Regions from separate parts of the Nocardioides ochotonae genome, predicted to be linked through region 2. Evidence: riboswitches for the same ligand, from Rfam matches in the RefSeq annotation. Region 2 holds a riboswitch; the other holds the start of a gene.

Region 1 (5,489 bases), 1.2 Mb from region 2:
TCGCCGCGGACCGCCCGGTGGTCATCGAGGCGCTCGTCGACCGCGATGTACCGCTGCTGCCGCCGTTCCCCGGTGGTCGGGAGAAGCTCGACAGCTTCCGCCGCGGGCTGGACCAGGAGGAGGACAGCGGGCACGCCCGGGCGCTGCTCGAGGAGCAGGCCGCCCAGGAGGAGCGCTGAGGGCGGAGCCTCGATCCACCTGAACGGGTGAGGATCGCCAGCCGGCCGAGCCGCACGGTGGAAGAGCACCTCTCGTCGGCCCACCGGTCGCCGAGCCCGCTCAAGCGAGGAGCCCAGCGATGGCCCAGCCCACCTTGACCGTGTGGAAGTTCGATGACCCCCGAGGCGCCGACGAGGCCGCCGCCACGCTCGCCGAGCTCGCACGGGCGAACGTCGTGAACGTCCTCGACTCCGCCACCGTGTCGTGGGAGGAGGGGAAGAAGCGGCCCAAGACCCACCAGAGCAACGACATGACCGGCATCGGGGCGCTCGGTGGGGCCTTCTGGGGGATGTTGTTCGGGCTGATCTTCTTCGTCCCGCTGCTCGGCGCGGCGGTGGGTGCGGCCACCGGGGCGCTCGCCGGTTCGCTGACCGACGTGGGGATCGACGACGACTTCATCGCCCAGGTGCGCGACCAGGTCACACCTGGCACCTCCGCGTTGTTCGTCATGACCTCCGACGCCGTCGTGGACAAGGTGCACGAGGCCTTCGCCGGGCACAAGCCGGCACAGCTGCTGTTCACCAACCTCTCCTCGGATCAGGAGGCCGCGCTGCGCAAGGTCTTCACCGAGGAGTGACGGTTCGGCGGTCGGCCCCCGGCGGGCCGGCCGCCCGGCCGAACAGCTGGCCGGGGGGTCACCGGTGCGTCGAGGGCCCCTGGGGTGACGCCATGAGCGACGACCGTGGGCTGTTGCGGGGGACTTGGCGTGCGCGCGCTCTGTGCTGCTCGACCCTGCGCTGTTCACCGCACAGGAGCTCGGTCTGCTCGCAGGTCTGGAGGCGGTCGGGCACGCCACGAGCCCGGTGCTCGACGAGCAGGCCTGGGACCGCTTGGAACACGCGGTCGCCAGGTGGTGCCGCGCCCACCCCGAGCCCCTCGCGCGCCCGCTCGACCCGGACCTCCGACGCTAGCGGGGCGTGGGTCGGCCTACGTGCCGGGCGAAGCGGAGGTCGCCGTTCGGCATCCCTGCGGCGATTCTGTGGAAGCCGATGCCACCAGGACGGAGCTCCGCCGGACCAGGCGATGCGAGACGTCGTGAGCCCGCTCCCGGACGCGCGCCCGCGGGCTCGGGGCCTCGAGGACGAGGCGTCGTCGCGGATGCAGCGACCAGGTGTGCGCTACCCCTTGACGCGCACCGACTTCGCCGACGCCCGCGTGACCGCGACGTACCCCGCCTTCCTGCCCGTCACGCGCACCGTGATCCTCGTGCCGCGGTCCGCCGGACGCAGCCGGTAGTTCCGGGCGGTGGCGGCGAGGGGCTTGCCGTTGCGCAGCCAGCGATAGGTGAACCGCACCGTGCCGGGGCCCCAGGCGCCGGGCTTGGCCTGGAGCCGCTGGCCGACCTTGACCCGTCCGGTGATCTTCGGCCTGGCGCTCGTGAGGGTTCCTGCGGCGACGGACGCCGTCGGTGCTGAGACGAGCACGGTCGTGGTGTAGCCGGCGAGCGTGCCGCTGACGCGCACACGCAGGCGCCTCCCGCGGTCGGCGGCGGTGACGACGTGGCTGGCGCGGGTGGCGCCGACGATGGGCTGGTTGCCGCGCAGCCACTGGTAGCCCAGCGAGGCGCCGGCGCTCCAGGACCCCGCGTCCGCGGTGAGCCGTACGCCGACCTGGGCGCGGCCGGTGACCAGCGGCGTGGAGCCAGCGACCGCCGGGTCCGGCTTCGGCTCGGGGTCGGGCTCGGGCTGGCCGAACTGCGGGGCGGGGCGGGGGACGTTGACCCAGTCGTCGCCGACGAGCCGGGCGCCGAGGGCCTTGTTGAGGTTCGGGCCGTCGCTGACGATGTCGTGGTAGGCGGTGTCCCACGGCCCGCCGACGGTGGCGCCCGAGAAGAACCACCAGCCGTCGGGGTCGAACTCCTCCACCCCGTCGATGGCGGTGACGTACCCGCCGCGGTCCGCCTCGACGCCGAGGCCGACGGCCCGCAGGGCGGCCACGCGGGTGCCCCGGCCGTCCGCCTGGATCTCGCCGCCGACGAGACAGCGCACGAGCCAGCCCTCGGTGGGGACCGTGGCGGCGGTGGAGGCGCCGAAGTCGACGACGACGCTCAGGCCCTCGTCCTCGACGCACCATCCGGTGCGCCAGTCGGCGGCGTGGGCGGGGGCCGCCCCGGTGGTCAGTGCGGTGATCAGGAGAGTGCCGGCACTCGCCAGCACCGCGCCTCGGGTCTTCATGGTTTCTCCGGTCCCGGCGCAGGGGGAGCCGACGGCGATGCCGGCGACCTGCTGCAGTCCTCGACAGCGTGGATTGGTCACGGTGACGCGGAAGGTGCTCCGACTTCAGGACCGGGTCTCACCGGGGCCTGTCACGGTTGCGGGTCAGCGCCGGATTCGCACCGGCTTCCCCTTCGACGTACCGGGACCGGACGTTAGCGCACGCCTGCCGGCGCCCCGGAAATCGCCATCGCGTGGGCTGCGTCACCGCGGACCGGCGGGGTGGGGGTGCTGTCGTGGGCCCTCGGACGGGTGTGCCACGATCCGCTCGTCACTGAGTTGAACGTGGCCCTGAGCGAGGAAGCCGGTGTGAATCCGGCGCTGTTGCGCAACCGTGAGCTGGCGAGACCAGCAAGTCGGGAACTCCTGGGCCATGACCGTCACCCGTCGTCGCACAAGCGCGGGCACGGAGGTCGATCGGGCCACCCTGCCTTGCCGTACCCAGGAAGGGCCCGATGCCTCGCCGTCCCGCCTGCCCGGCGTCCTCCGGGCGTATGCCGACGCACCGCCGTCCGCTCGGCGCGCCGCTCGGCGCGCCGCTCGCGAGCCTGCTGCTCGCCGCGGTCGCCGTCACCTCGGTCACGGCCACCGTCGGGGTGGCCCAGGCCGGGGAGCCCACCCAGCACCGGCTGTGCGACGGGTTCGCCGAGCCGTGCCGGATCACCACCCAGAGCACCCTGGCGGCGTACGACCAGATCCTCGCCACCGACGTGGTCGGCAATCCCGGCGTCGACGTGGCGCTGCAGTTCTATGCGATCGAGTTCAACTCCGACGGCGCCATCACGGGCCTGGTCCCCAGCGGCGCGCAGCTGGGCGGGAGGACCCGGGAGTCGCGCCCCGGGTACGGCCGCCTCGACCACGTGAAGCTGGTGCCGCGCACCACCTCGGACGTGCCCGGTGGCTGGGGCTTCGTCGGTCTCGCCGACGACACCTCGATCGACCTGCGCTCCCGCCTGGGGCAGGTGGTGCAGTTCGGCGGACGCACCCCCAAGCTGCTCGGGGACGGGTACGCCGAGCACAAGCCGGCTGGCGTCGAGCTCGACCTGCACGTCGTCGGCCACGTCATGGGGGTCGGCTACTGGGTCGAGTACCTCGACGACGCGGGCGAGTGGGTGGCGGTCCCCGGGCACGGGTTCGACCGGGCCACCCGGCTGAGCAACACCTCCGGGGAGATCGCGCACCTGCACTACACGGTGCCCGCCACCCTGACCCCCGGCCGGCGCTACCAGTTCCGGATCAACCACCACCTCAACTTCGGCGGCGGCCAGGACCGCCCGATCAGCGACCCGGCCTACGCGCAGTGGACGGTGGTCCCCTCCGAGCATGGCGAGGCGGAGGACCGCGGCGCCCAGTTCGACCCCGGCCTCGCGCCCGGCGTGCCCGACGCACCCGCGGCACCCGGTGGCTCCGGTGGCCCCGGTGGCCCCGAGGCGCCGGCCACGCCGTCCACCTCTCAGCCCGCAGGCCCCGCCGGGCCGGCGTCGCCCGCGCCGAGCACCGCTCCGGTGCCCCCGGTCGCGCCGGGCACCCCGACGCCCGCGGCACCCGCCGCCAGCCCGACTGGCCAGCCGACTGCGCCACAGTCCGCCCAGCCCGGCGCCCAAGGGTCCGCCGGGCCCGGCGCCCAGGCGTCCGCCCGTCCCAGCGCTCCGCCGTCTGCGGGTGCCTCCGGCCCGGCCGACGTGGTGTGGGGCGAGGAGGCGATCGGGGAGCCGAGCGCCGCCACCGGCGCCGCCAGCCAGGGCGTGTCCGGCGCCATGGCCCTGCTCGGCGCGCTGCTCCTGCTCGCCCCGCTCGGTTGGTGGTGGGCGCAGCGGCGGCGCACCACCCGGCTCGCCGAGGGAGAGACCCTGTGAGCCCGACCGGACGACAGCTGCTGGCGACCACCGCCGCGGCACTCGCCTTCGCGACCCTGGGTACGCCGCCGGCCCACGCCGCCGCGAGCTCTGAGACCCGTGCCCTCTGCGCCTCCTCGTCGGTGCCCTGCTCGGTCCAGGCACCGGTGTCGTGGATCGAGGGCGCCACCCACGAGGTGGCCGTGACCGGCAACCCACGGGTCCGGGTGCGGGTCCAGGCCCAGCGCGTCACCCTGGACGCCGCCACCGGCCGCGCCCGGCTGCGCCCGCTCGGCCCGACCGTGGAGATCCGCACCGACGACCACGGGTTCGGCGCCGCCGACCTCACGCTCCCGCTGCTCGCGGACGGCCGGGCCGGTGGGCCGGTCCTGCTCACCCTGGCCGACACCACCCAGAGCGACCTCGCCCAGGTGCTCGGCACCTGGACCCAGCTGGCCGCCCGCACCCCGATCGTCCGCGGCGACGGGTTCGCGCGGCGCAAGCCGGTCGGACAGGAGCTGACCCTGCTGCTGGAGGCGACGGTGCCCGGGACCACCTTCGACGTCGAGCACGCCGACGGCAGCGCCTGGCACTCGACCGGCACGACCACGACGCAGCCGTGCGGCACCGGGGTGCCGTGTCGCGTCGGGTACGAGGTGCCGCGCGGACTCACGCCCACCACGCACCGCTTCCGTCTGGTCAACCTGCGCACCGGCACGCCCGTGGCCCACTGGCGCGTCGTCCCCGCCGCGACCGGGACGCCCGAGGCTCCCGCGCCCGTCGAGGCCTTCCCACCGGTCGGCTCCCGGGTGCGGGGCGCGCTCACCCACGGCGCAGGCGCCAGCGGCACCCCCGCGCCGCGACCCCGGTCGCGCAACCTCGACGTTCCCGACGCGGCGGCCGACGTCGTCGGCGCGGGTGGCCCGGTCGGGCACCGGGTCGACACCGTCCGCGACGCGTCGGCGCTGCTCGGCGTCGCCGCCCTGGTCGCGACCCTCGGCGTACTGCGTCGGAGGCGGGCATGAGGTTCCCGACCACCGCGGTCGCCTGGCTGTGCTGGGCGGTCGCGACCTACCTCGCTTTGCAGTCGTACGCCGGCTGGTGGGTGCCGGCGTCGCTGCTGGGCTCCGTGGCCGCCGCCTGGTGGCTGGTCGGGGCGGAACGCCGGGGCACCGGTGCCCTCGTCGTCGGCGCCTGCCTGGTGCTGGTGGCGCTGTGGTTC
Region 2 (5,489 bases):
TGCGGGGGTGGGAACGGAGGCGGGTGCCGATGCGGGTTTCGGGGACCCGGCAGCGGCACGGGCCGCCGACAGCCGCGGCGGCGGGGCGAGGACGGCGGGGAGCGCGGCGACCAGCGCGCCGGCCAGCGCGAGGGCGCTCACCGGCGGCACCGACGTCACGTCGGGGTAGGCGACCAGCACCTGATGGCCGCTGACCCACCAGCCGATCGCGGCGGTGAGCACCCCGCAGCCGGCGACGGCCAGCTCGGCCGGATGCCAGCGGTCGGGGCGGTAGCGGGTCCGCTCGACGCGGCGTCCGGCGCTCAGCAGGCCGGCCCCGGCCGCGCCGACACCGGCGATGAGCATCGGGATCGCGAGCAGCCGGGGCGCGGTGCGGTCCAGCACGGCGTACACACCGACGGCGATGCCGCACAGGCCGAGGAGCATCAGCGCCCCGGTCGTGCGCCGCTGTGCCGGTGTGGCGCTGCCGCTGCGTCCGTAGCCGCGGGTGTCCATGCCGGCGGCCAGCGCCAGGGAGCGGTCCAGGGCGTCCTCGAGGACCGGCACGAGCAGGCGGCGCAGGCGCGCGACCCGCCCCTGCTCCCCCGCGCGCAACTCCTGGGCGCGGCGCACCCGGCGCACGCTCTCGGCGAACTGCGGGAGCACGGTCACCGCGACGACCAGCGCGGTGCCGACCTCGTAGAGCGCCGGCGGCACCGAGCGCAGCAGTCGCTTGGGGTTCGCCAGCGCGTTGGCCGCGCCGACGCAGACCACGATCATCGCCAGGCGCAGCCCGTCGTAGAGCCCGACGAGCAGCGACTCCAGGGTCAGCGGCCCCAGCAGGGTGATCCCCAGGACCCAGTCGGGCAACGGCACCGTCGGCAGGTCGAGCAGCACCGTCTCGCCGTACGCGCCGCCGAAGATGAGCCGGAACACGACGCGGAAGACCACGATGGCGGCGGCCAGCCACAGGTACAGGCGGAAGGCACGCGCCCAGGGCTGGTCGGAGCGTCGGGCCGCGACGACGAGCAGCACCGAGCCGAGCAGCAGCCCGAGCACCAGCGGGTTGGTGGTCATCGATGCGGCCGCGGCGAGGCCGACCGCCCAGATCCACCACGCGACCGGGTGCAGGTCGCGGGAGGTCCGGGGGCCGGCGCTCGTCCGAGGGTCGGGGCTCATCGTCCGGCGGTGCCTCTCCGGCGGACGGCGACGACGCCCGCGCCGGCGAACACGAGCGCGAGCACCGCGAGCACCACCCAGCCGGGCAGGCCGCCGTCGTCGGTGCTGGCCGCGGACTCCTCCATCGCCTCGGTGCTCTGCGCGGGCTCCTCGGCGCCCGGCGCCGCGGTGGCGGAGGGCGCGTCGGTGGCCGTCCCGTCGGTACGCCGAGGCGCGCGCGCCGGCGTACGAGTCGGGTCGGTGCCGGGGCTCGCCGCGGCGCTCGGCGTACCGGTGCCGGCGGTGGGGGCGTCGGAGGCCCCGGGCTGCGCGGCACCCGCGGCGCCGCCCTGGTCGCCGCCGCCCTGAGCGCCGGAGCCCTGGGTGGCGGAGCCCTGCCCGGAGCCTTGGTTGCCGGGCGCCGGGGTCGGCCGCGGGCTGCTCGGTGCGGCGGGAGCCGCCACCGGAGGCGTCACGCCGGGCGGGGTGCGGGTGCCGCTGTTCCAGGCGAAGCCGACCGAGCCGCCGGCGGGCACGGTCAGCGACGAGGTCCCGAGCGAGGCGTAGACCCATGTCCCGGTCTCCCCGTCGGACCACCACAGGCCCCAGTAGGCGTCCGCCGGAGAGGTGTTGACGCACGGGTCACTCGCCGGCACGCCCTCGACACGGCACACGAAGCCCGCCGAGCGCTGGGCGTAGGTGAGATCGACCCCGCTGTCGGCGAAGATCGCGGTGGCCTTCTTGCCCCCGCCGTCGGCGTCGCAGATCTGCTGGACCCCGCCGCCGAGGGCGCCGAAGTCGACGACCACGCTCACGCCGCGACCGTCGGTGCAGGTCGCGGCGGCGGCCGGAGGTGCGGTCGTGAGCCCAGCCAGGCAGAGCAGCCCGGCCAGCATTGCCGCCGCGGCGCGCATCCGGGTGATCACTGCATCACCCGGACGGTGACCGAGCGGGTGCGGTCGGCGAAGGCACCGCGGACCACGAGCCTGGCCAGCCCCGCCTTGCCGGTGACGCGGAACTTCGGGGTCCAGCGACCCGACGCATTGCTGGTGCCGCGGGCGACGACCGTGCCGCGGAAGCGGAGCACCGCCGGCTCACGGGCGGCCAGGCCGCGCACCCGCACCTGGACGGTCCGGCCGCGGGTGGGGCGGGCCCTCACCTCGACCACCGGGGTGGTCGCCGCGAGCGCGCGCACGCGGGCCGGGAACGGTGTGAGCGCCCCCGAGGGCGCGACCGCGCGCACGGCGTACGTCGCGGTGCGCGCCGGGAGCTTGATCAGCGCGGTTGCGGCACCGGTGTGGTCGGCCCGGACCTGGCGCCGATCGCCGGCCATCGTGACGCAGACCGGCTCGCCGGGGGCCAGGGGCCCGAGCCGCAGCGACACGCGCGTGCCGGCGCGGTGGAACCGTGGAGGGGCCATGGGCGGGACAGGAAGTGCGTCGACGCGTCCAGGCGCCCAGCGGAGCACCGGCAGCGCCTGGGCGCTCGCGCGGCGCACCTGGTCGCGCAGCTCAGCGACCCCGGACGCCGTCACGGTGTCGAGGCCCGCGGCGTCGTAGGCGATCGCGCCGAGGTCGCTGCGCCGGTACGGCGTGCAGGTGCCCGCGTGGGCGAGCTGCAGGCCGCGGACCCAGACCGCGGCGCGGGCGGCGGCCTGGGTGCGACCTGCCTCCCCGAGCGCCCAGCCGGCGAGGCCGGTGCTGTTGGCGTTGGCGGCCTCGGTGGCCACGCCGCCGCCGAACGAGCCGTCGCGGCGCTGGGTGCTCCGCAGCCAGTCAAGGGCGGCCGTGAGGTGCGGCTTCACCTCGTCGCTGTCGGCCTGCGGCAGCAGCGAGAGCACCGCCAGCGCGGTGACGTCGGTGTCGGGGTCGGCGTCCGGGGCGCCGTCGCAGGTCTGCTCGGTCGCCTCGACGGCGCCGAGGTCGAGGCGGAAGAACCCCGCGGCGCACTGCTGGTCGAGCAGGTAGGACGTCGCGGCAGCGGCCTCGCTGCTCCCCGCGGCGTCGAGCGCGCGGACCGCGTAGGCCTGGCCGAGGGTGTTGGCGTAGTCGCCGTACGTGCTGCGGTCCACGATCCGGCCGGCGGCCGGGCCGGAATCGGTGGTGACCTGCTCGAGGGCGGCGATCAGGTCGCGTCCGCCGAAGGCGCGCGGATCGCGCTCCGCGGCCAGGGCGAGGACGGCGGCCTTGGCGGTGGCGCCGGCATAGCTGCTGCCGGTGTCGCCGAACGCCTCACCGGTGACGTAGGCGTCGAGCGAGGCCGCCAGGGCGTCGGCCACCTGCTGCACGCCGGTGTCCGAACCCACGGCCTCCAGCGCCAGCGCGACGTCGATGGAGAGGCCGTGGTCGGCCCCCCACTCGCCCTCGACCAGACCGCGGGTGAGCTGGCCGGTGAGCCACCGGGCGCCGGCGTCCGCCGGGCCGGACGGGGACGCGGCCGTCCCGGTCGGTGTAGGCGCCGCCAGGACGGGCGTCGGGCTGGTGGCCGACAGACCGCCGGCCACGAGGGCTGAGAGGAGAGCCAGTACGCCGCTACGGCGCACGAGGGAGGTGCTCATGGTTCCTTCCCGCTGCACACAGCGGGGGGCACTGCCCAGCAACGGGCGGTGACCACCGCTGCTTTCCACGACAGCGTTGTGATCAGGATGCGTCGTGGCGGGTGCTCCGGCTCGTCGTGGCTGCGGGTGCAGCCACGACCTACGGTTGCGGGTCAGCGCCGGACTTGGACCGGCTTTCCCCACCACGGGCATATGGATGTGTCTGCGGAACATACCCCACCCGGGTGCCGACTCGCGCGCCGGCGATACCCGATGTGAGGTGCTCCACGGCTGCTCAGCCGGCGTCGACCGGGGTGGTGCCGGTGAGCGTGCGGATCTCCAGCCCGGCCGGGTCCGCGCCCACGAGCGGGACCTCGAGCGCGTCACCGGTGCCGACCAGCTCCTCGGCGTACCCGCTGGGGCCCGTGAGACAGGCCTGCTCGCCCTCGCCGAGCCCATCGATGCTCAGCACGTCGTCGGCGACCTCGACGTCGAGCGCCGTGACCGGATCGCCGACCAGCTGGAGCAGCGGTGCCGCTTGTGAGGTCGCGCGCCGCCACTGGTCGCGGACCACCGGGTCGCGAAGCGCCCCCGGCGCGGCGTCGGCGGAGTAGGCGACCGCGCCCGTGGGCTGCCGGTTCGGGCCACAGCTGGGCTCCGTCACCTGACGAGCCGCCACCCAGGACGCGGCACGTGCTGCCTCCTCGGTGCGGCCGGCGCGCTCGAGGGCGAGACCGGCGAGCCCCGTGCTGTTCGCGTTGAGCCCCTCCGTGCCGGTGGCGCCGCCGAAGCCGCCATCGGCGTCCTGGGTCGCGACCAGCCAGTCGACGGCCGCATCGACGGCCGCGCTCGCGGCCTCGCCCGGCACGTCATGCAGGGCCAGCACGGCCAGCGCGGTCACGTCGGTGTCGGGCTCGTCCAGACGACGCGGACCCTCCCCGCAGCCCTGCGGGGCGTCGGGGTCGGCGAAGTAGAGCCGGAACCAACCCGGCTCGCACTGCTGGGCGATGAGGTAGTCCGCGGCCGCCGCCGCCGCCGGGGAGCCGGCACCGGACAGCGCACGCACCGCGTAGGTCTGGCCGATCGCGTTGGCGTAGTCGGAGCCCTTCGGGTCCTGGACGTCGTCGGCAAGACGCCCGGCCACCGCGCCCCGGTCGGCGACGAGCTCCTCGAGCCGGGCCAACACGTCGGTGCCGTCGACGTCGCGCGGGTCTCCCCCGCTCGCCTCGGCGAGCACCGCGACCTTCGCCACCGAGCCGGCGTAGGTGTCCGGGCTGCCGAAGTCGACGCCGGTCGTGTAGCTCTCGACGGCCGCACCCACGGCGTCGGCGACCTCCTGCACCACGTCGTCCTGGCCCGGTACCTCGGCCAGCCCGAGGGCGGCATCGATGGTGAGGCCGTAGTCGGGGCCGTACTCGCCGACGAACAGGCCGTCCTCGAGCTCGGTGGACAGCCAGTGGGCGGCACCCGCGGCCGGAGCCGTCGCACGCTCGGGCGTCGGGGACGGTGAGGTGTCCTCGGACCCGCCAGCGCAGGCGCTCAGCGCGAGCACGCCGCCCAGGGCGAGCGGCACGAGCCGGCGAGGAAGGGACTGGCGACGGGGCTGATCACGGTGTGGGGACATCGCCTCGAATTCTACGATGAAATAGCAGAACGGGTCGCACCCCGTGGGGTGCGACCCGTTCTGTGAATGATTGTCCGGCGGCGTCCTACTCTCCCACAACCTCTCGGTTGCAGTACCATCGGCGCTGAAAGGCTTAACTTCCGGGTTCGGGATGGGACCGGGTGTTTCCCTTTCGCTATGGCCGCCGTAACT

The links. Region 2 has a riboswitch for cobalamin ahead of HBO46_RS05760 (prenyltransferase/squalene oxidase repeat-containing protein). Riboswitches for the same ligand answer to the same signal wherever they lie in the genome.
Region 1: linked by a shared signal. The riboswitch ahead of HBO46_RS11575 (hypothetical protein) and the one ahead of HBO46_RS05760 (prenyltransferase/squalene oxidase repeat-containing protein) in region 2 are both predicted to bind cobalamin.

Annotation. Positions count from the first base shown of each region.
Region 1 is NZ_CP061769.1:2,384,573-2,390,061, reverse strand. It holds gene HBO46_RS11590 (thiamine pyrophosphate-requiring protein) at 1-179, shown strand, start outside; gene HBO46_RS11585 (DUF1269 domain-containing protein) at 299-796, shown strand; gene HBO46_RS11580 (hypothetical protein) at 939-1,130, shown strand; gene HBO46_RS11575 (hypothetical protein) at 1,338-2,393, opposite strand; cobalamin riboswitch at 2,485-2,617, opposite strand; cobalamin riboswitch at 2,706-2,818, shown strand; gene HBO46_RS11570 (hypothetical protein) at 2,888-4,288, shown strand; gene HBO46_RS11565 (hypothetical protein) at 4,285-5,292, shown strand; gene HBO46_RS11560 (hypothetical protein) at 5,289-5,489, shown strand, end outside.
Region 2 is NZ_CP061769.1:1,180,316-1,185,804, reverse strand. It holds gene HBO46_RS05770 (energy-coupling factor transporter transmembrane component T family protein) at 1-1,158, opposite strand, end outside; gene HBO46_RS05765 (hypothetical protein) at 1,155-2,051, opposite strand; gene HBO46_RS05760 (prenyltransferase/squalene oxidase repeat-containing protein) at 2,060-3,694, opposite strand; cobalamin riboswitch at 3,774-3,895, opposite strand; gene HBO46_RS05755 (terpene cyclase/mutase family protein) at 3,969-5,297, opposite strand; rRNA gene rrf (5S ribosomal RNA) at 5,370-5,486, opposite strand.